2 regions of the Nonomuraea sp. NPDC050394 genome follow, and region 2 is predicted to be linked to the other one. Evidence: predicted binding sites of a transcription regulator. Region 2 holds the regulator's gene; the other holds the start of a gene.
What was found. The regulator HrcA, encoded in region 2, represses chaperone genes, less so after heat shock. The targets are predictions, from matches to a motif close to TTGGCACTCTCNNNNNGAGAGTGCCAA.

Region 1 (11,336 bases), on a different contig from region 2:
ATCCCCACCGTCAGAGCCTTCCAGGCGGCGCAGGGCGAGGTCGCCGTCGACTGGCTTCGCGAACGGACAGGATGGTCATGACGCGGGCCCGGTAGGCTCATTGTTCGTGCTGGTCCTGGCTTTCGATACCGCGACACCCGCTGTCACCGCCGCTCTCCACGACGGTGACCGCGTGCTCGCCGAGTCCACCACGGTCGACGCGCGCCGCCACGGCGAGCTGCTCGTGCCCACCATCGAGAAGGTGCTGGCAGAGGCTCGGGTACGGCTGCGTGAAGTGACCGCCATCGTCGCCGGCACCGGCCCCGGCCCCTACACCGGGCTGCGGGTCGGGCTGATGACCGCCCAAGGGCTCGGCACCGCGCTCGGTCTCGCCGAGGTCTACGGCGTCTGCACGCTCGACGCCCTCGCCTACGGCACCCGCCGGGACGAGCCCTTCCTCGTGGTGACCGACGCGCGGCGCAAGGAACTGTTCTGGGCCCGCTACGACGACGCGCGCACGCGGGCCGAGGGGCCGTTCGTGGACAGGCCGGCCGACATTCCGCGCGACGGGCTGCCGGTCGCCGGGGCCGACCTCTATCCCGAGGTGCTGGGGGCGGCGGTGGCGCCGCCGTACCCCTTGGCGGGGTTTCTGGCCGCGCTGGCGGCCGAGCGCATCGCGGCGGGGCAGCCGCTCGACGAGCCGCGCCCCATCTACCTGCGGCGGCCCGACGCGGTCGAGCCCAAGGCGCCCAAGAAGGTGACCGGCAGGGAGCCCAGGCGGACCAGGGAGCGGGCGTGAGACTGCGGCAGATGACCGACGCGGACCTGCCCGCGGTCATGGCCATCGAGCGCGCGACGTTCCCGCTGGACGCGTGGAGTGAGGGGATGATGCGCGGCGAGCTGGCCGACCAGCCGCGTACCCGGCACTATGTCGTCGCGCTGCGCGACGACGGCGAGATCGTCGGCTACGCGGGGCTCGCCGCGGCCGGCGACCAGGCCGACGTGCAGACCATCGCGGTACTACAGGACCACCAGAGCCGGGGCATCGGCGGCGCGATGCTGACCGAACTGCTCGGCGAGGCGCGCCGGCGCGGGGCCAGGGAGATCTTCCTGGAGGTCAGGGCCGACAACCCGCGCGCCAAGGCGGTCTACGAACGGTTCGGTTTCGAGGAGATCGGCCTGCGCCGGCGCTACTACGACGACGGCACCGACGCGGTCATGATGAGAAGGAAGCTGGATGGCTGACAGGCACGAACCCCTGGTCCTCGGCATCGAGACCTCGTGCGACGAGACCGGGGTGGGGATCGTACGCGGGCACACGCTGCTGGCCAACACGATCGCCTCCAGCATGCACGAGCACGCCAGGTTCGGCGGCGTGGTGCCGGAGGTGGCCTCGCGGGCGCACCTGGAGGCGATGACGCCGGTCGTGGAGGGGGCGCTGGCCGAGGCGGGCCTGACGTTCTCCGACATCGACGCGATCGCGGTCACCGCCGGTCCGGGGCTGGCCGGGGCGCTGCTGGTGGGCGTGGCCGCCGCCAAGTCCTACTCGCTGGGCCTGGGCGTCCCCCTCTACGGCGTCAACCACCTGGCCGCCCACGTCGCCGTCGACCAGCTCGAACACGGGCCTCTGCCCAAACCCTGCATCGCCATGCTGGTGTCCGGCGGTCACTCGTCGCTGCTCCTGGTCCCCGACGTGGCCCAGGACGTGATCTCCCTCGGCTCCACCGTCGACGACGCCGCCGGTGAGGCCTTCGACAAGGTCGCGCGCGTCCTCGGCCTGCCCTTCCCCGGCGGACCCTACATCGACCGCGCCGCCCGCGAAGGTTCCGCCGCCGCGATCAACTTCCCCCGCGGCAAGATGGACGACGGCACCCTCGACTTCTCCTTCTCCGGCCTGAAGACCGCCGTGGCCCGCTGGGTCGAGGCCCAGGACTCGATCCACGTGCCGGACGTCGCCGCCTCCTTCCAGGAGGCCGTGGTGGACGTGCTGACCCGCAAGGCCCTTCAGGCGTGCAAGAAGTACGACGTGAAGGACCTGCTCATCGGCGGTGGCGTCGCGGCCAACTCACGGCTGCGCGCGCTGGCCCAGGAACGTTGCGACAAGGCGGGCGTACGGCTGCGCGTGCCCCGCCCCGGACTCTGCACCGACAACGGCGCCATGGTCGCCGCGCTGGGTTCTGACCTGGTGGCGGCCGGGATCACCCCGTCGGCGCTGGACATCCCCGCCGACTCGTCGATGCCCATCACAACCGTCCACGTGTAAGGCGACAGCACGCCCGCGCACCTCCGCAGTGCCCGGCGGCGTGTGCTTGCCTGGTCCCGGTGGCGGCCCCGTGTCTTGTGAGGTTCCGGGGCTTCCGGGCGTGCCGGGCCCGGGGTTTTCCGGCGCCGCGCGGTGGGGTGTTGGGCGGTGGGGTTCGGCGCCGCGCTGGACGGCGGCCAGCGCGGCGCACGGAACCCGGTCAAGGGCGGAGTTGTCACGGCGAGTACCCCGTGAGCCCTCACGACCATCGCTCGACGGACGGTCAGGAGGTATGGCGGGGCGGGTATGTGCGCTCTGCCGTAACGGCTCCAGAAGGCCCTTAGTCCTTGGAACGCGTCGGGCGGAGGAGCGCCTCGGCGAGGGCGAGCATGGTCTCCTCCAAGGCGCCGAGGCGCTTGGTGAGGTCGGTGGAGGCGTCCGTGACGGACTGGGTCAGCTCGTCGCGGTCCGGGCGGGCCTCGATCGTGGCCGAGAGTTCGGCGGAGGCGGCGGCCAGGCGTTCGTCGATGGCGTCGAAGCGCTTGACCTGCTCGGTCGTCTGCGAGTCGAGCAGCTCGCCCACCCGCTCGGCGATCGCCAGCGTCGCGGGGAGCTGGCCGACGCGCTGGTTGACCGCCTCGACCCGGTCGTCGACGCCCTCCAGCTGCTCGGTGCCGCGGGTGAGCTGGGTGTCCACGCCGTCGAAGCGGGCGACCACGTGCTCCTCGACCTCGCCGAGGCGCTCGTCGAGGGATTCGAAGGCGTTGTCGAGCTTGTTGAAGCGGCCCTCGGTACGCGTGGCGGTGTCGGAGCGGTGCTGGTCGGCGGCGGCCAGCCACTCGTCGACGATGGTGACCCGCCCGTCGAGCGTCTCGAAGCGGGCGTCGACCCGGCCGTCGAGGTCGCCGATGCGCTTGCCCATGTGGTTGTCGAGGTCGCCGATGTGGGTGTCGAGCTCGCCGACGCGCTTGTCGAGCCCGGCCACGCGGTTGTCGAGGCCGACGACGCGGTTGTCGAGCCCGACGAGGCGGTTGTCGACGCCGCCGACCCTGCCGTCGATGCCGTCGAGGCGGGTGTCGATGTCGGCCAGGCACTCGTCGGCGGTCTCGATGCGGCCATCGACGCTGTTGAGCCGGCCGTCGACGGCGATGAGGCGGCCGTCGACCCGGTCGACCCGGCTGTCGAGGCCGTCGAGGCGGCCGGACAGGCGCTCCTCCGCCGTCTCGACCCTCGCGCCGACCTGCTCGACGGCGCTCCTGAGCTCCTCGCCGACCGTGCCGATGCGGGCGGTGAGGGTGTCGGACAGGTCGGTCATGCCGCCCTCGACCCGCTCGGTGCGGGCCGTGAGCTCGCCGATGGACTTGTCGAGCCTGGTGAAACGGTTGGCCGCCGCCTCCATGCTGGAGTTGAGCTGGCCGAGTCTGCCTGCGAAGTCGCCGAGCCGCTTGGCGATGCCCTCGGTGCCGTCGAGCACCGTCTGCAGCCGCTTGAGCGCCTCATCGACGCTCTCGCCGACCGTGCCGACGTCCGCCCACAGGCTGGGCAGCTCGATGACGGGGCTGACGCGCTGGCTGACGTTCTCGACGCGGGCGTCGACGTTGCCGATCTGCTCGCCGACGGCGTCGACGTGGTCGCGTACCGCCTCCACGTGCTGGGCCAGTCCCTCGGCCCAGACCGGCGGCTTGGCGGAGATGTCGTCGAGGCGGCCGCTCACGGACTCGAGCGTGCCGCTCAGCCCGCCGAGCTCGCGCTCGCGCACCTCGCGCAGCAGCCACTCCATGCCTTCGAGCCGCTGGCGGATCTCGTCGAGTACGGCCCCTTGGGTGCGCTGCTCGTAGACGTGGTCCTGGGCGGCGCGCGCGAGTAGCTCCCGCATCCTGTCGGATATGGCGGTCTGGCCGCCTGCCTGCAAAAGGGTGGTGTGATTGGAATGATCCACCGAAAGCTCCTTCACTCGCCGACGGAGTGCCGCGCAGCGGTGGGATAGGTCCGGTATGCAATGACTGAAGGAGAACGCGGTAATCCGCTATAGGGGGGAGAACTCCCGCGCGTCCACCTTAGCCTTTGGATCAAGGTCCGTCGGGGTGACTGGAAAAGATCCTGTTTTGTCATTTATGCAGGTGGGAGCCCCAGGCAGATGAGAACAAAAGGTTGGTTCATAATCCGCGTGAGGATGATTACTCCTGACTTGTCACCGGAAAGTCTCAGGTCTCGCCGCAATCGTTCGATGTCCACGGCGGAGCCGCGCTTCTTGATGGTGACATTTCCTATTTCGCGGGCCCGGAGTGCCGCCCGCAGCCGCTTCAGCGAGAACGGCAGCGCCTCGTCCACCTCATACCTGGCCGCCCAGGGCGTGTCCACCGGCTCGTCCCCGGTGATGTAGGCGATCATCGGATCCGCCAGCCGCCCGCCCACCATCTCGGCCACCTCGCCCACCAGATGGGCACGGATCGCCGCCCCGTCGGGCTCGTAGACGTACCGGCCGAGCTCGCCCACCGCCGCCGGCGCGCCCGTGGGCGTGAGCGTCTGCCCGCCCGGCAGCAGCGTCGCCCTGCGCCCCGCCCGCCCGGGAGTCCAGAGCGCCGCCTCCTTGACCTCCCCCTTGTACGAAACCCACTCGGCCTCGGCCGCCTCCGGTATGTACTCGTACGGAATCCCCGGCGCCACCTTCAGACACGACCCCCGCGCCCGCCCGACCAGATCCATGACCACCGGCCAGGGCGGCGAGTAGGCCTGCGGATCGAACGTCCTTCCCCTGGCGGTACGGCGGGCCGGATCGGCGAACAGCGCGTCGTACTCCTCGGGGGCCACCTCCGCCGCGTCCCCCACCCGCACGCGTACCCGATCCCCGACCCCCAGCGCCTCGGCGTTGGCCCGCGCCACGGCGGCGGTGAGCGGATCGAGCTCGACCGCGTCCACCCGATGTCCGGCCCGCGCGAGCTCCAGCGCGTCCCCGCCGATGCCGCAGCAGGCGTCCACCACCCGGGCGGGCCCCTGGGTCGCCGCGGTCAGCCGCCGCGCCCGATGCGCCGCCACCTCGGCCCGGGTGGACTGCTCCAGGCCGTGCGGCGTGAAGTACATGAGCCGGGCGTCGTCCCCGAACTTCGCCACCGCCCGCGCCCTGAGCCCGGCCTGGGTGAGTGCGGCCGAGGTGAGCGCGCTGTCGTAGGTCTTCCTGAGCCGCGTGGCCGCCTTGACCGGATCGCTCCCGCTCAGCTCGACCGCCTCGTCCAGAGCTTTGCGGCCACGGGGCGTCAGCAGGCCGAGGAAGGCGTCGAGGTCCACGTCATCCGACGTTAGTGCACGCGCTCAGGTCAGCAGGTCGGCGATGTCGATGGTGATGGGGAAGGGGAGCTGGAGCTGGAGCTTGTCGCGGAAGATGCCGATGCCTGAGTAGAAGCTCGTCGCCTCGTCGAGTTCGTAGACGTGCACGACCGGCTGGCCGCGCTCTTCCTCGATGATCCAGAAGTGCCGGATCCCGGCGCCGGCGTAGATCTTCGGCTTGACGTGGATGTCGCGATGCTCGGACTCGGGGGAGACGACCTCGACGACGAGGTGTACTTCCTTGGCCTGGAAGGCAGTGCGGGCCATGTCTCTTGAGGCGTCGGCGTCGACGACGAGCACATCAGGGTCTGGACGCTGCCACCTGTCGATGCGGATGGTCATCTGCGTGCTCGGCCGCAGATGTGCGGGAGCCTGCGCTTTGAGCATGCCTCGCAGGTTGGAGATCACATACTCGTGGAAGTTGCGTTGGGGGGACATGAGGATGAGGGCTCCGTCAATGAGTTCGACGCGCTTGAAGAGGTCCAGCTCGCCGTTGGGCCCGTCCTGAGGCAGGAGATCGAGATCGTCGGACGTCCAGCCGCCGTCCGGCGGATAGGGCCAGTTCGCGAGTACGTCTCTCGTGCGGTCCATCGTGGCGGTCACATCACTCACTGTAAGGTCGGTGTCGTCGCCGTTCGTGGTCATCGAACCACATTCTGCTGCGCTTTCCTCTAGGAGAGATGTTCCCCCATTCACAGCTCCGTGTCGCCCAGGGAGACCAGGAGTTTGCGGAGGGTTTCGGCCAGGGTTTTCTGGTCGGCGGGGGTGAGGGCGGACAGGAGCCGGGCCTCGTTGGCCACGTGGAGGGCCAGGAGGTCGCCGGCCAGGCGTTCGCCCTCCTCGGTCAGCGCCACCAGGACCATGCGGCGGTTGCTTTCCAGCGGCCAGCGGCGCACCAGGCCGCGTTCCACCAGGCGGTCCATGCGGTTGGTCAGGGCGCCGGGGCTGACCAGGGCGGAGGCGGCCAGGTCCTTCATGCACATGGTGTGCTCCGGGTTGCCGCGCAGCAACGTGGCGAGCATGTCGAACTCCCACGGCTCCAGCCCGTGCTCGGCGAAGAACTCCTTGATGCCCCGCTCCAGCAGGCGCGAGGCACGCGACAGGCGGCCCACCACGCCCATCGGGCTCACGTCCACGTCGGGGCGGGCGGCGGCCCACTGGTTCGTGATCGCGTCCACTGCGTCTCGCATGGCTGCACACTATCAAAAACTTCGAGGTTGAAATGTTCGAGGGTCCGGGCTACTGTCCACCACGTCGAAAGTTTCAATGTCGAAGTGTTTGGGGTGGAAGAGCGATGAAGGTTCTGGTGCTGGGCGCGACGGGGTACATCGGCGGCGCGCTCGTCGAGGAGCTCACCGGGCGCGGTCATGAGGTCGTGGCCCTGGTACGGCCGGCCGAGGACGGGGGCAGGCGGCTGCCCGCCGTACCGGAGGAGAGGCATGGGGACCTGTCCGACGCGGCGTCGATCACCGCGGCCGTGACGCCGGACGTCGACGCGGTCGTGCACGCGGCGCAGCTCACCGGCGACGAGGCGACCGACCTCCAGGTGATCGGGGCGCTGCTCGGCGCGGGCAGGCCGGTGGTGTACGTGAGCGGCGTATGGGTCCTCGGCGCGACCGAGGACGGGCACGAGGAGAGCGCGACCGACCCGATCCCGATCGTCGGGTACCGGCCGAAGGTGGAGGATCTGGTGCTCGGCGCGGGCGGCGTGGTGGTGCGGCCGGGGCTGGTGCACGGGCGCGGCGGCGGTATCGCGGCGATGCTGCGCGGCTGGGCGGCCGAGCGCGGGCGCGGGGTGCACGTGGGCGAGGGCGGGGAAGGCTCGACGTTCGTGCACGTGGACGACCTGGCCGACCTGATCGTGACGGCGGTGGAGAAGGGGCGGCCCGGCGCGATCTACCACGGGATCGCGGAGGACCACGTGCCGCTGGCCCGGGTGGCCTCGGCCGCGGCCCGGTCGGCGGGGGTCGATGAGGGCGCGGACGTGCTGTCGTTGCCGGTGGAGGAGGCGGCGCGGGTCGTGGGTCTGCCGTTCGCCGAAGCGCTCGCGCTCAGCCAGCGTGTCAGCTCTGCGCGAACCCGTGCGGCACTCGGATGGGCCCCCAGCAGGCCGGGTATCGTCTCCGAGCTGCGGGAAGGCTCTTACGCGCGCTGAGCCGGTTCGTGTTGACTGTCAAGCCCCTCTTGCATATGTTTCGTGTTGGCACTCTCCCCTTGAGAGTGCCAACGTGCGACGAGGCAGGTCTACCACCCGCGACGGCAGGCCCCGCTGGTCGCCTCTTCTAGATCATTCAAATCTGAAGGGGAGGTCCGATCGTGACGACCGCCACTAAGGTTCCCGTTAAGCCGCTCGGCGACCGCATTGTGGTCCAGCCGCTTGAGGCCGAGCAGACCACCGCTTCCGGCCTGGTCATCCCAGACACCGCCAAGGAGAAGCCGCAAGAGGGCAAGGTCCTCGCGGTGGGCCCGGGCAACTGGGACGAGGACGGCGACAAGCGGATTCCGCTTGACGTCTCCGAGGGCGACATCGTCCTCTACAGCAAGTACGGCGGCACCGAGGTCAAGTACGGCGGCGAGGAGTACCTCGTGCTCTCCGCCCGCGACGTTCTCGCGATCATCGAGAAGTAAGCCGGTATGTGTCGGGCCCCGGACGCAGCTCTCAGCAGAGGCGACCGGGGCTTTCGACGCTAGGAGAGGACTTTCAACCAAATGGCGAAGATCCTGGAGTTCGACGAGGACGCGCGGCGCGCTCTTGAGCGCGGCGTCAACGCCCTCGCGGACGCCGTGAAGGTAACCCTCGGCCCGCGTGGCCGTAACGTCGTCATCGACAAGAAGTTCGGTGCTCCGACGATCACGAACGACGGCGTGACCATCGCTCGCGAGATCGAGCTGGAAGACCGCTACGAGAACCTCGGCGCCCAGCTCGCCAAGGAAGTGGCCACCAAGACCAACGACATCGCGGGTGACGGCACCACCACCGCGACCGTCCTGGCCCAGGCCATGGTCCGCGAAGGTCTGCGCAACGTCGCCGCCGGCGCCTCGCCGCTGTCGCTGAAGCGCGGGATCGACAAGGCCGCCAAGGCCATCAGCGACAAGCTGATCGCCAGCGCCCGCGAGGTCGGCGACAAGAAGGAGATCGCCAACGTCGCGACGATCTCCGCCCAGGACGCCAAGATCGGCGACCTCATCGCCGAGGCGTTCGACAAGGTGGGCAAGGACGGCGTCCTCACGGTCGAAGAGTCCAACGCCATGGGCATGGAGCTCGAGTTCACCGAGGGCATGCAGTTCGACAAGGGCTACCTGTCGCAGTACATGGTGACCGACCCCGAGCGCATGGAGGCCGTCCTGGAGGACGCCTACGTGCTGCTCACCCAGAGCAAGATCGCCTCCATCGCGGACTTCCTGCCGCTGCTGGAGCAGGTCGCCCAGACCAAGAAGCCGCTGTTCGTGGTCGCCGAGGACGTCGAGGGCGAGGCCCTGGCCGTCCTGGTCACCAACAAGATCCGCGGCACGTTCACCTCCGTGGCCGTCAAGGCCCCGGGCTTCGGTGACCGTCGCAAGGCGATGCTCCAGGACATGGCCATCCTCACCGGCGGCCAGGTCGTCGCCGAGGAGGTCGGGCTCAAGCTGGAGCACGTCGGTCTCGAGGTGCTCGGCACGGCCCGCCGCATCGTCGTCACCAAGGACGCCACCACCATCGTGGACGGCGCCGGCGACGCGCAGGCGATCGAGGACCGGGTCAAGGAGATCAAGCTCGCCATCGAGCAGTCCGACTCCGACTGGGACCGCGAGAAGCTGCAGGAGCGCCTGGCCAAGCTGGCCGGCGGTGTGTGCGTGCTGCGTGTCGGCGCCGCCACCGAGGTCGAGCTCAAGGAGAAGAAGCACCGTCTCGAGGACGCGATCTCTGCGACGCGCGCCGCGATCGAGGAGGGCATCGTCTCCGGCGGCGGCACCGCGCTGATCCACGTCGGCAAGGAGCTGGACGACCTCGGCCTCACCGGGGACGAGGCCACTGGCGTGGGCGTCGTCCGCCGCGCGCTGGTCGAGCCGACCCGCTGGATCGCCGAGAACGCCGGCCTTGAGGGCTACGTCGTCACCCACAAGGTGGCGGAGCTGTCCGCGGGCCACGGCCTCAACGCCGCGACCGGCGAGTACGGCAACCTGATCGACCAGGGCGTCATCGACCCCGTCAAGGTCACCCGCTCGGCGGTGCAGAATGCGGCGTCCATCGCCGGCATGCTGCTCACGACGGAGGCCCTGGTGGTCGACAAGCCCGAGGAGGAGGCTCCCGCCGCGGGCGGCGGCCACGGTCACGGCCACGGCCACTGACCGCTTCCCGGATCGCCACTGACCTCTCAAGGTCGCCAAGGCCCGTTGAGGTCGAAACGGCCCGCACCGCTCGCCAGTGCGGGCCGTTTCGCGTTCGTGCCGTCCTGTGCGCCGCTTCCCTGTGCCGTTTCCCGTCGCGTGGCGTCTTGCGCGCGGCTTCCCGTGCCGGTTCCCGTCGTGTGCCGTCCTGCGGGCCGTTTCCCTTGCGGGCCGTCTTCTGTGGGTTGTGCCCTTCCAGGGCTTGGGTCTGTTCTTGCCGGGCTGGGGTCCGTTTCGGGCGGCACGTCGTCGGTGGGGGCGGTCGTTCGGGCTGACGGCGGGTTCTCGGGGTGGGCGTCTGTGCTGGGGACGCCCCTGGCGGGGCTGGGGTGCGTTCTGCGGCCCTTCCCTTACGGCCCAGCCGCCCCACCCCCACCCGCCGCACAGGGCCGGGCTCCGTCCAGGGTGACGCTCCTCCGGTGATGCGGGGCCGGCCGCCGTTACGCGCGTATCATGCCCGACTGGGTGGTTAATGCCTGCATGCGAGCTTTTATAGGCATGAGGCGTATGTAGCGCATGGGGCCCAGTGGGCGATCTCATGCGTAGGGGTGGCGGAGAGGCGGCGGCTGGTGGATGTCCAGATGTGGAAAGTTGGGTTATTGCGGTAAACCAACCTATGGAGTAAAGCGTCTCGCGCCCGTGACAATTTTCGCGCATTTCGGGGAATCGGGTGAAATATTCCGACTCCATAGAAAGGCTTAGTGTGGTCGTCCGATTACGGGTAGTTATCGTCTCTTCAATGTGACCAATCCGTAGCCGTTCGCCATGACGACAGGCCGGACCAGGGCGGGCATCATGCCTAACGTGAGCGAGGGAAGCGTCGCCGACGCCAAAATTGGGGTAAGGCTCGCGTCGAGACTTCCGGCACGGACGGATGACTCCGACCTAAGAGAACTGACGAGCCTCGCCGTTGCGGGCGATCGTTCTGCGATCGAATCCCTGCTCGGCGAGTTGCGGCCGATGGTGGTGCGCTATTGCCGCGCCCGGCTGGGCCGGGTTTCTGGGCAATATCACATTGCGGATGACGTGGCCCAGGAGGTCTGCATCGCGGTGCTGTCCGCACTGCCGCGCTACCGGGACATGGGCCGGCCCTTCGCCTCCTTCGTCTTCGGCATCGCCTCGCACAAGGTGGCCGACGCGTTGCGGAGTTCGGTCCGCTCCGCCGTACCCACGCAGGATCTTCCTGACGGGCCCGACGAGGGCCCGGGGCCAGAAGAGACCGTGGTCCGCTACATCGAGGTCGAGCACGCGCGCAGGTTGCTGGCCCGGCTGCCCGCCAACCAGCGCGAACTCCTGCTGCTGCGGGTGGTGTCAGGACTGTCGGCCGAAGAGACCGGTAATGTACTCGGCATGTCACCAGGAGCGGTCCGCGTCGCCCAGCATCGGGCGCTGGCCAGGTTGCGGCAGATGGCCGAGCTGGAGT
Region 2 (11,336 bases):
ATCGCCAGGTAGGTCTTGCCCGTGCCGGCGGGGCCGATGCCGAACACGACCGTGTGCTTGTCGATGGCGTCGACGTAGCGCTTCTGGTTGGCCGTCTTGGGGCGGATGGTCCGCCCCCTGGAGGACAGGATGTCGAGCGACAGCACCTCTGCGGGCCGCTCGGAGGTCATCTTCATCATCGCGATGCTCCGCTCGACGGCGTCGGGCGAGAGCTCGCCGCCGTTGCGCAGCACCTCGACCAGCTCCTCGAACAGGCGCACGACGGCGCCGCTCTCGTCGGGGGTACCGGTGATGGTGATCTCGTTGCCCCGGACGTGGATGTCGGCCCGGAAGGCGCCCTCGATGACGCGCAGCAGCTCGTCACGGGAGCCCAGGAGGCTGACCATCGGGTATTCGTCCGGGATCAGCACCTTGGCCTGAGTGCGCGAGGGAGGTGCCGTGCGTCGGGATTCGTGTAGTTCGGACATGGGTCAGGCCCTCGGGCCTGATGCCTCCCGGTCTTAATTCGGGTGTACTTCTCTGGCCCCATGGTAGCCGGGAGTGGCCCGCGCGCTCGCGTCAATATCAGCCGGGAGGCCAGGTCAGGTTGCGCCCCCCGAGAACATGCGCGTGCACGTGGAAGACGGTCTGCCCCGCGCCGGCCCCGGTATTGAACACCACGCGGTACCCGGTTTCGGCCACCCCTTCCTGTACGGCCACCGCGTGGGCGGCCTTCAGCACGTCGTCGGCCAGCCCGTCGTCGGCCACGGCCAGCGCCGCGGCGTCGGAGTGGTGCTCCTTGGGGATCACGAGCACGTGCGTGGGCGCCTGCGGGTTGATGTCACGGAAGGCGAGGGTACGGTCACTCTCGTGGACGACGTCGGCCGGGATCTCCTTGGCCACGATCTTGCAGAAGAGGCAGTCGGTCACGGGAGTAGCCTATCGAGGCGACCCGTTGCCAATCGGTAATCCTGCGTACCGTGCGCCGGAAGATCCGCGCGGTTAGGGTGTGTGTGCGACACTTCAGCACAAAAGACGATTCAGGCTCGGGCGAGGCCACCTGGCGAGGACACGACTGGGTAATGCACCCCAAGGAACCGGGAAAACCTCAAGAACCGGAAGAGCGTAAACCCGCAGGGAAGGCCGAGCGTCCCATTGATGTGACCACCGAAACCCTTCTGGCCGACAGGTCGCTGGGGGCGGTGCCGGTCGGATGGGACGCCGACGTGGCCGTTACCGCGCTGTACAGTGCGCACTTCCGGTCATTGGTTCGTCTCGCCGTGTTGCTCGTGCGCGACATAGCAACCGCGGAGGAAGTCGTGCAGGACGCGTTCGTCGCCATCCATGGCGCCTGGCGCAGACTGCGTGACCCCGACAAGGCACTCGCCTACCTGCGGCAGTCTGTCGTCAACCGGTCCCGTTCCGTTCTGCGTCACCGAGCCGTCGTGGAGAAGTACGCACCCAAGGGCCTGCCAGACGCCCCGAGCGCCGAGAACGGCGCCATCGGCGAGCTGGAGCGCTCCGCTGTCATCGAGGCATTACGCGCGCTGCCGACCCGGCAGAGAGAGGCCCTTGTCCTTCGTTACTACGGAGATCTGTCCGAGGCTGAGATCGCCCATGCCATGGGCATCAGCAAGGGCGCGGTCAAGAGCCACACCGCCCGTGGCATGGCCGCCTTGCGATCCGTCCTGGAGAAGATGTCATGACCCAGCCGCCCGACGAGTACGGCGACATTCTGCGCCGCGTGCTCCGCGCGGAGGCGGACGCGGTCGTGCCGTCTCCGGAAGGTCTGGAGATCATCCGCGGCCGCATCGAGCGGCGGGGCGTGCGCAGCGTGTTGTGGTGGCGCATCGGCGCCGCCACGGTCAGTGCCGTACTGGTCGCGGGCACCGTCGTCATGGTGGTTCCTTCACTCAGGGAACGGGTCATCACCCCCACTCAGATCCAGCCGGTGGAGGACTCGACGGTCCCGCCGGACAACTCCTCCACCAACCGCCCGCAGGACAAGCCCAGCCCGAGCAGGTCAGAGCCGGCGATCCTGCCGGCCGACCCGACGCCCACGCCGACGTCGCCCGGTCAGGCCACCGAGTCGGCCAAGTCGACGGCGAAGCCGTCCCCCAGCGGCAGCGTCACCCCGACGCCGACGCCGTGCCCGTCCACTCCGGAAGAGGAGGCCGCCCCGCGCGAGGACTGCCCCACGGCGTCCGCCAGTCCCACGCCCTCCGGCCCCACCGACACGCCCATCCCGTCCGGCAGCTGCCCGCCGGAGGAGTGCCCGCCGGACGACCAGGCGCCCGCGCCACCCACCGACCTGACGACGCCGCTGACCTCCAACCAGGTGAACTGAGGTCTCACCAGCGCCCGGTGCGCGACATCAGCACCGCCGCCGCGGCCACTCCCGCGGTCGAGGTCCGCAGCACCGTAGACCCCATCAGCGCCGGTACGGCTCCCGCCGTCACAAACCCGGCCAGCTCGCCTTCCGAGATCCCGCCCTCGGGCCCGACCACGAGCACGATCTCCCCGCCGGCGGGCAGGCTCACCCGCGACAGCGGCTCCGCCGCCTCCTCATGCAGGACGAGCGCCAGCGCCGCCCGCCCGAGCAACGCCTCCACCTGAGCGGTGGAGGCCAGATCGGCCACCTCGGCCCCGTGGAAGCGCCGTGCCTGCTTGCCCGCCTCCCGCGCGGTGGCGCGCCACTTTCCGAGCGCCTTGGCGACCTTGTCGCCCTTCCACTGGGTGATGCTGCGCGCGGCCGCCCAGGGCACGATGCGGTCGACACCGGCCTCGGTCATCATCTCGACGGCCAGCTCGCCCCTGTCGCCCTTGGGCAGCCCCTGGACCACGACCACGCGCGGCGCCGGGGCCGGGACCTCGTAACGCTTGAGCACGTCGAGCAGCAGCCGGTCCTTGAGCGCCTCGCGCACGACGCACTCGGCCACCGCTCCGTCGCCGTCGGTGAGGTCGACCCGCTCACCTGCCCGCAGCCGCCTGACGGCCGCCGCGTGGCGGCCCTCCGGGCCGTCGAGCACCGTCTCGTCGCCGCCGAACGTCTCGCGCCCGGCCAGGAACACCGGAACGCTCATGGCCGCCTCCGCTCGCCGTACAAGGAGGTCAGCGGCCGTTGAAGGCGTCTCGCAGGCGGGAGAAGAAGCCCTGCTGACCCGGCGCGAACTTGCCGGGCGGGCGCTCCTCCCCACGCAGCTTCGACAGCTCGCGCAGCAGCTCCTCCTGGGCCGGGTCGAGGCGGCCCGGCGTCTCCACGTTGACGTGGATGAGCAGGTCGCCGCGGCCGGAGTCGTTGAGGCGCTGCACGCCGCGACCGTACATGGAGATCACCTGGCCGGACTGCGTGCCGGGCCGGACGTCGACCTCCTCCGCGCCGTCGAGCGTCTCCACCGTCAGCACGGTGCCGAGGGCGGCGGCGGTCATCGGGATCTGGACGGTGCAGTGGAGGTCGTCACCGCGCCGCTCGAAGATCTCGTGCGGCCGCTCGACGATCTCCAGGAAGAGGTCTCCGGGCGGGCCGCCGCCGGGGCCGACCTCGCCCTCACCGGCCAGCTGGATGTGGGTGCCGTCCTCGACGCCCGCGGGGATGCGGACCTTGATCGTACGGCGGGTGCGCACCCGGCCGTCGCCCGCGCACTCCTGGCACGGGTTGCGGATGATGGAGCCGAAGCCCTGGCACTGGGGGCACGGCCGCGAGGTCATGACCTGGCCCAGGAAGGACCGGGTGACCTGGGAGACCTCGCCCCGGCCGCCGCACATGTCACACGTGTCGGGGTGGGTGCCCGGCGCCGCGCCGGCGCCCTGGCAGACCTCGCAGACCACGGCCGTGTCGACGACCAGTTCGCGCGTGGTGCCGAACGCCGTCTCGCGCAGGTCCAGCTCGACGCGGATGGTGGCGTTGCGCCCCCTCCTGGCCCGCGAGCGGGGGCCGCGCCCGCCGCCCGCCGAACCGAAGAAGGCGTCCATGATGTCGCTGAAGGGGAAGCCCGCACCGAAACCGGCCGCTCCGGCGCCCGCGCCGGCGGTGGCGAAGGGGTCGGCGCCCAGGTCGTACATCTGGCGCTTCTGCGGGTCCGACAGCACCTCGTACGCCTGCGTGATCTCCTTGAAACGCTCCTGCGTCGCGGGATCGGGGTTCACGTCAGGGTGCAGCTCACGGGCCAGCCGGCGATAGGCCTTCTTGACCTCGTCCTGACTGGCGTCACGGCGCACCCCGAGGGTGCTGTAGTAGTCGCTGTTTGCCACTTATCGACCTCTTAAGAAGCAGCCAGGATCTGGCTGACGTAGCGTGCCACTGCGCGCACGGCGCCCATGGTCACCGGGTAGTCCATCCTCGTGGGGCCGAGGACGCCCAGCCGGGCCAGTTGGTTGTCGCCAGAACCGTATCCGGTGGCGACGATGGACGTACCGTGGAGATAGGGGTTTTCCGCTCCGATGCGCACGGTGAGCGCGGTCGGGGTGTCCGTTGTCGTCTCGCCGAGCAGGCGCATGAGCACGACCTGCTCTTCCAGCGCTTCGAGGACGTCGCGCAGGCCGATGGTGAAGTCGGCGCCGGCCAGGTTGGCCGCGCCGGCGAAAACGATCTTCTCGTCGTGCCGTTCGACGAGCGTCTCCAGCAGGACCGACAGAATCGTCGCGACGACCGGCCGGTCCTCCACCGGAAGCCGTTCCGGCAGATCGGCCACCAGGTCGGGCACCTCGGCCAGCCCGCACCCGTCGAGACAGGCGTTGAGCACGGCGCGCAGGTGCGCGATCCGGGGATCCTCGATGACCTCGGGCAGCTCGACGACGCGCTGCTCGACCCGGCCCGTGTTGGTGATCAGCACGAGCATGATCCGCCGCTCGCTCAGCGGCACGAGCTCGACGTGACGCACGCTGGAGCGCGTCAGCGTCGGATACTGCACCACCGCGACCTGCCTGGTCAGCTGCGCGAGCAGCCGCACCGTGCGGGTCACCACGTCGTCGAGGTCGACCGCGCCGGCCAGGAACGTCTCGATGGCCCTGCGCTCGGCCGTGGACAGCGGCTTGATCTGCGAGAGCCGGTCGACGAAGAGCCGGTAGCCCTTGTCCGTCGGCACCCGGCCCGCGCTGGTGTGCGGCTGGGTGATGTACCCCTCCTCCTCCAGCGCGGCCATGTCGTTGCGCACCGTGGCCGGGGAGACCTTGAGGTTGTGACGCTCGGCCAGCGCCTTGGAGCCCACCGGTTCGTTGGTGGACACGTAGTCCTCGACAATCGCACGGAGGACCGCGAGCTTCCTGTCGTCGAGCACGTGTGCACCTCCTACCTCTTCCCTTGGGAAACACCAGGTCTGGCACTCGGTGTTCCCGAGTGCCAAGTGTACGGCTCTCACCCACAAGGTGCGATAACCCACGTGCTAGCGGACGGCAAGCCGGTACGGCCACACTTGCGGGTATGAGTGATGATTTCCGGCAGGGTGGAGGATGGCAGCCTCCTCAGCAGCCTCCGTACGAGCCTCCGCCGCAGGGCGGGCCCCCGTACGGCCCCCCGCCGCAGAGCGGTCCCCAGTACGGGCCTCCGGGCGGCCCGCCGTACGGCCAGCAGCCGTCGGGCCCCCAGCAGGGCCAGCCGCCCTCAGGCCCGCAGTACGGCCAGCCGCCCTCAGATCCGCCGTACGGCCAGCCGCCGTCAGGCCCCCAGTACGGCCAGCCGCCGTCGGGCCCCCAGTACGGCCAGCAACCCCCGTATGGCCAGCCCTCCTTCGGCCAGCAGCCCCAGTACGGCCAGCAGCAGTTCGGCCAGCCCCCGTACGGCGCCCCCCAGTTCCCCCCGCAGGTGGACGGCAAGCGGCTGCGCCCGCCGCTGTGGCAGATCGCCGCGGCCTGGGGCGTGGCCGTGGTGTTCGTGATCGCCGGCATCGCGCTGTTCGCGGGCGGCGTGACGAGCGGCGTGAGCGGCGCCGCCCCGAGCAAGACGTTCCAGCCCGGCCAGCCCGCCACGGTCACCATCGACCCGGCCGACCGGCCCGCGCTCTACCTGTCGCGCGGCACCCAGGTCAGCTGGGAGTGCCAGATCAACGGCAACGCCAAGCTCGTCACCACTCCCGTGAACCAGACCGTCGAGCTCAACGGCACGAGCTGGGAGCTGATCGCGCTGGTCAACGCCCCGGCCGCCGGTGACTACCAGATCAGCTGCACGATCGAACCCGACGCGCAGACCCGCTTCGGCGTCGGCAAGGACCTGGCCTCTGCGGCCGGCGGCATCATGGGCGGCGTGGCCGCGCTGTTCATCCTGCCCGCGGTCGGCGTGCTCATCGCGGTGGTGTGGACGGTCATCGTGCTGGTGCGCCGCAGCGGCCACCGCAAGCGCCTCGCGATGGGCGGGTGATTTGCTACGGTCCCCGTGTGTACGACGGTGATGTGCTCGCGGGGAACTGGCGGCGTCCGGGCAAGGGCAAGATCCCTCAGGTCCCGGCGGATCTCGACCTGGTCGTGGAGGACGCCGGCAGCGGCTTCTGCGGCGCCGTGGTGGCCTGCGACAAGGAGGCCGTCACGCTGGAGGACCGCTTCGGCAAGCGCCGCCTGTTCCCGCTCGCGCCCGCGGCGTTCCTGCTGGAGGGCCGGCCGGTGACGCTGGTGCGGCCGGTCGCCCCGGCGGCGGGCGGGACGAGGCGCAGCGCGTCGGGCTCGATCGCCGTCGAGGGCCTGCGTGCCCGCGTGGCCCGCGAGAGCCGCATCTACGTCGAGGGCGTGCACGACGCCGCCCTCGTGGAGAAGATCTGGGGCCATGACCTGCGGGTCGAGGGCGTGGTCGTGGAGTACCTGGAGGGCGTGGACGACCTGCCCGCCATCGTCGCGGAGTTCGGCCCGTCCACCGGCAGGCGGCTCGGGGTCCTGGTGGACCACCTGGTGCCCGGTTCCAAGGAGAGCCGGATCGCCGCCCAGGTCAGCTCGCCCGACGTGCTGATCGTCGGGCACCCGTACATCGACATCTGGCAGGCGGTGAAGCCGTCCGTCCTGCGGATCCCGGGCTGGCCGGACGTGCCGCGCGGGGTGCCGTGGAAGGAGGGCGTGATCGCCGCCCTGGGCTGGGGCATGGAGCCCGCCGCGGCGTGGCGGCGCATCCTGGGCGCCGTCTCGACCTTTTCCGACCTCGAGCCCGAGCTTCTCGGCCGGGTCGAGGAGCTGATCGACTTCGTCACGGAGGCATCATGAGCCAGGACCACCCCCAGCCTGACGACGACTCCACCCGCCGGGTGGAGCGCTCCGACATTCCCGACTACAACCAGCCGCCCTCGGGAGGCTACGGTCAACAACCCTCAAGCGGGTACGGCCAGCAACCTCCGGGCGGATACGGTCAACAGCCCTCAAGCGAGTACGGCCAGCAGCCCCCGAGCGGATACGGCCAGCAACCTCCGAGCGGGTACGGCCAGCAGCCGTCGGGCGGATACGTCCCACCTCCCTCGGGTGGCTACGGCCAGCAGCCGTCAGGCGGGTACAGCCAGCAGCCGCCCTCCGCCACCTACCCCTACGGGCAGCAGCCATCGGGCCCCCAGGGCTACGGCCACCCCCAGCAGCCCCCGCCCGGCTACGGCTACGCGGTGGCCCCCCAGCCCCACACCCCCGGCATGTACGGCCCGCGCCCCGGCACCGACGACACCACGATGGCGATGTTGTCCCACCTGCTGGGCCTGCTGGTCTCCTGGATCGGCCCGCTCATCATCTACCTGATGAAGAAGGACGAGTCCCCCTACGTCCGTGACCAGGCGGCCGAGGCGCTGAACTTCCAGATCACGATGTTCATCGGCTACGTGGTCTCCTTCATCCTGACGATCGTCATCATCGGCTTCCTGCTGCTGCCGGTGGTCTGGATCGTCTCGCTGATCTTCCACATCCAGGCGGCCATCGCCACCAACAAGGGCGAGAACTACCGCTACCCGATCAGCATCCGCATGATCAAGTAATACGGAGAATCACGGTTCGATCACTCTCCGGAATGATCCCAGCTCCCCGGGTGACGATGGACGGGTCACTCACGGGGAGGTCATGGTGCACGAGCGCCTGCGCAACACCACCAGATACCTTGCGGCCGCCGCCTACCTGGATCCCGGCTTCCGCGACCGGGCGCTGTACGCGCTGATCGAGCGCCGCCACCACGCGGTGGCGCCCTCGGTCGGCGGGTTCGACCTGGGCCCCGTGCTGCGGCACTGCCTCTACTCGCGGTCGCTGCTGACCGTCAGGGAGGCCGCGGTCACGGTGATGCTGCTGCTCGCGCTGCTGTTCAACTTCGAGGCCACGACGCCGTGGCTCATGGTCCTGGGCGTGCTGGCGGCCTTCGCCTCGGGCGGCTTCGGCAGCCTGGGGCAGCGCAGGCGGCTGAGCCCCGCCCTCGTGGCCGGTCTGGTCATCGGCTTCTTCGCCCTGGTGGTCGTGCCCGCGCTGCTGCTGACCAAGTACTTCGGCGCGAGCGGCTCGGGGATCGAGGAGGACGACGGCTCCGGCTGGATGGCTCCCCTGATGCTCGTGGCCGCCATCGCCACCGTGCTGGCCTACCGGGTACGCGTCTACCGGATCCTGTCGGAGCGGCTGCGGCCGGGCGCGGGCCGTACCGGAGCGGAGGCGGGGCCTCGGATGACGGAGGTCAAGCTCGCGCAGCACGGCAACCTGACGCTCTACTCCGGCGAGAACCCGTTCGTCGGCGCGGGCGAGCTCGTGCGGGCCTGGACGATCGCGGCCGAGCTCGACCGGCGCACCGGCGACGCGGGCCGGGCGCCGGCCATGGTGGACGCGGTGGACCTGCACGAGTTCGTCGGCGAGCGGCTCGGCCAGATGCGCACGGCCGCCGAACCCGCCATGCCCGTCCACCTGGACATCCTCGACCACGTGATCGCGCAGGGCCGCCTCAACCAGCTCCACGGCGAGCACCCGCTGCTGCACGGCACCCGGCCCCGCTACCAGCTCAGCGACCGGGAGCTCCAGGCGGTGATCCGCAACCCGCAGTCGGGCGCCCGCCACTACCGGTGGATCGTGGTCGGCACCAGCGGCGAGGCCGTCACCGACGTCGAGGGCGAGGAGGTGCTGCCCGCCGAGGACCGCGACACCACCGTGTCGATCTTCATCCACCTGGCCGTCGAGGGCCGGATGCTCTACACCGAGTTCATCGTGACGGCGCTGCCGCCCGTGCGCGGCGCCTATCGGGCGGTGGACGAGCTGCCCAGGGAGGCCGGCGCGGCGCTCGTGCTGGCGGCGCTCAGCCGCGCCCCGCTCGCGCTGGCCCGCGACGTCGTCGGCGCGCCCGCCCGGCTGCTGCGGCGGATCTTCATGGCGATGCGGCTGCCCGAGGACCCGGACAAGTTTGTGGTCTACGACTACGGAGCCAGGATCAGCCTGCGCGAGGCGGGTGCCGAGCCGCACATCAACACCTTCCTCGAAGGGCTGGACGCGTTCAAGTACGCCAAGCTCGTGGAGGAGCGGCTGAACAACGCGGTGCTGGACTTCCTGGAGCAGCGCGGCGTGGACACCGCCGCGTACCGGCAGCAGATCGCCGCCGTCATCAACAACGGCACGGTGGTCAACGGCGGCACGTTCAACGGGACCAACGTCGGCGGCCAGGGCGCGCAGTTCGCCGCGCCGGCGGGCAAGGGGGCCGCGTGAGCACGCCCGAACCGCCGGCGCCCAACTACGGGACCGTCGTCAGCGGCGGCACGTTCACCGCGAGCAACATCGGCGGGCAGGGCTCGGTCTTCCAGCCCGGCCAGGCGCGCCCGGTCCCTCGGGACGAGCTGGGGCGGCTGCGGAGCCAGGTGGAGGCGCTCCTGGCCCTCGTGGAGACGCACGCGGCCGAGCTGCCACAGGCCCGGCAGGCCCGCCGTGACCTGGAGGAGGTGCTGGCCGAGGCCGAGGCCGAACCCGGGGAGCGCGACCCGGCCCGGGTCGCGGCCGCCCTCGACCGGCTCGGCACCCGCCTGGCGCCCGTCACGGCCCTCGCCGCCGCGCTGGGCCCGATCGCCGACCTGGTCGCCGCCCTCCTGTGACGAAGGTCAGGACGACGGTCAGAGCGTGAGGTCGCGGATCAGGGCGTCGGCGAGCAGGCGGCCGCGCAGGGTCAGCACCATGCGGCCCGCCTTGAACGCCTCCTGCTCCAGCAGCCCGTCCCCCACGGCCCTGGCCACGGCGAGCCTCGCGCCGGGCGCCACGTCGCCCAGCGGGTAGCCGGTGATCAGCCGCAGCTCCAGCATCAGCCGCTCCACCTCGCGGTCGGCGTCCTCCAGCACCTCCCTGGCGTGTGCCGGGGAGAGGCCCTGGGCGAGCCGCTGCGCGTAGGCGGCCGGGTGCTTGACGTTCCACCAGCGGGTGCCGCCCACGTGGCTGTGCGCCCCCGGCCCGACGGCCCACCAGTCGCCGCCGGTCCAGTAGAGCAGGTTGTGCCGGCACCGGCCGGCCTCGGAGCCGGCCCAGTTGGAAACCTCGTACCAGGAGTACCCGGCCTTCGCCAGCAGCTCGTCGGCGATCAGGTAGCGGTCGGCGGCCACGTCGTCGTCGGGCATCGGCAGCTCGCCGCGCCTGATGCGGGCCGCCAGCCGCGTGCCCTCCTCGACGATGAGCGAGTACGCGGAGACGTGGTCGGGCCCGGCGGCGATCGCCGCCTCCAGCGACGCCCGCCAGTCGTCGTCGCTCTCTCCCGGAGTGCTGTAGATGAGGTCGAGGTTGACGTGCGCGAACCCGGCCTGCCGGGCCTCACGTACGGCTTGCGCCGCCCGCCCCGGCGTATGGTGCCGGTCGAGCACCTTCAGCACGTGCTCCTTGGCCGACTGCATGCCGAAGCTGATCCGGTTGAAGCCGCCCGCGCGCAGCTCGGCCAGATAGCCGGGGTCGACGGACTCGGGGTTGGCCTCGGTCGTGACCTCCGCGCCGGGGCGCAGGCCGAACTCCTCGTCGATTGCCGCCAGGATGCGGGCCAGGTCGCCGGCGGGCAGCAGGGTGGGCGTGCCACCGCCGAAGAACACCGTCTCGACGGGCAGGTCGGCCGTGCCGAGCACGCGGCGCGCGAGCCGTACCTCGTCGATGGCGGTGTCGGCGTAGTCCCGGTGCGAAGCGCCGGGGCCCAGCTCGGCGGCGGTGTAGGTGTTGAAGTCGCAGTAGCCGCAGCGCGTGACGCAGAACGGGACGTGCACGTAGAAACCGAACGGGCGCTCACCGAGGCCGCGCAGGGCGCTCTCGGGCAGCTCTCCGGACGGGGGCGCGGGATCGCCGTCGGGCAGGGTGGATGGCACCCCTCCAGTCTGCCTTCTGCCATTGACTGCCCGATCACACCGTCCTACTGTCAGGTCATCTTAAAGGAAAGTTTCCTATCAATTCAGGAGACGCCGCGTGAAGAAAGTCCTGCTCGCTCT

Region 1: a site for HrcA is predicted at 7,746-7,772, ahead of groES (co-chaperone GroES). Genes of this name have one in related genera too.

What each region holds. Positions count from the first base shown of each region.
Region 1 covers NZ_JBITIO010000001.1:217,296-228,631, forward strand. Annotated here, with positions in the region: gene ACIBKY_RS01250 (phosphotransferase family protein) at 1-81, shown strand, start outside; gene tsaB (tRNA (adenosine(37)-N6)-threonylcarbamoyltransferase complex dimerization subunit type 1 TsaB) at 107-778, shown strand; gene rimI (ribosomal protein S18-alanine N-acetyltransferase) at 790-1,224, shown strand; gene tsaD (tRNA (adenosine(37)-N6)-threonylcarbamoyltransferase complex transferase subunit TsaD) at 1,217-2,242, shown strand; gene ACIBKY_RS01270 (hypothetical protein) at 2,562-4,160, opposite strand; gene ACIBKY_RS01275 (methyltransferase domain-containing protein) at 4,334-5,506, opposite strand; gene ACIBKY_RS01280 (Uma2 family endonuclease) at 5,531-6,148, opposite strand; gene ACIBKY_RS01285 (MarR family winged helix-turn-helix transcriptional regulator) at 6,238-6,735, opposite strand; gene ACIBKY_RS01290 (NAD-dependent epimerase/dehydratase family protein) at 6,840-7,700, shown strand; gene groES (co-chaperone GroES) at 7,859-8,173, shown strand; gene groL (chaperonin GroEL) at 8,255-9,874, shown strand; gene ACIBKY_RS01305 (sigma-70 family RNA polymerase sigma factor) at 10,709-11,336, shown strand, end outside.
Region 2 covers NZ_JBITIO010000004.1:283,196-294,531, forward strand. Annotated here, with positions in the region: gene ACIBKY_RS18875 (PhoH family protein) at 1-467, opposite strand, end outside; gene ACIBKY_RS18880 (histidine triad nucleotide-binding protein) at 565-909, opposite strand; gene ACIBKY_RS18885 (SigE family RNA polymerase sigma factor) at 1,140-1,685, shown strand; gene ACIBKY_RS18890 (hypothetical protein) at 1,682-2,326, shown strand; gene ACIBKY_RS18895 (16S rRNA (uracil(1498)-N(3))-methyltransferase) at 2,331-3,062, opposite strand; gene dnaJ (molecular chaperone DnaJ) at 3,091-4,230, opposite strand; gene hrcA (heat-inducible transcriptional repressor HrcA) at 4,242-5,255, opposite strand; gene ACIBKY_RS18910 (hypothetical protein) at 5,399-6,331, shown strand; gene ACIBKY_RS18915 (DUF3097 domain-containing protein) at 6,349-7,158, shown strand; gene ACIBKY_RS18920 (DUF4870 domain-containing protein) at 7,155-7,907, shown strand; gene ACIBKY_RS18925 (hypothetical protein) at 7,990-9,597, shown strand; gene ACIBKY_RS18930 (hypothetical protein) at 9,594-9,977, shown strand; gene hemW (radical SAM family heme chaperone HemW) at 9,996-11,216, opposite strand; gene ACIBKY_RS18940 (glycoside hydrolase family 18 protein) at 11,314-11,336, shown strand, end outside.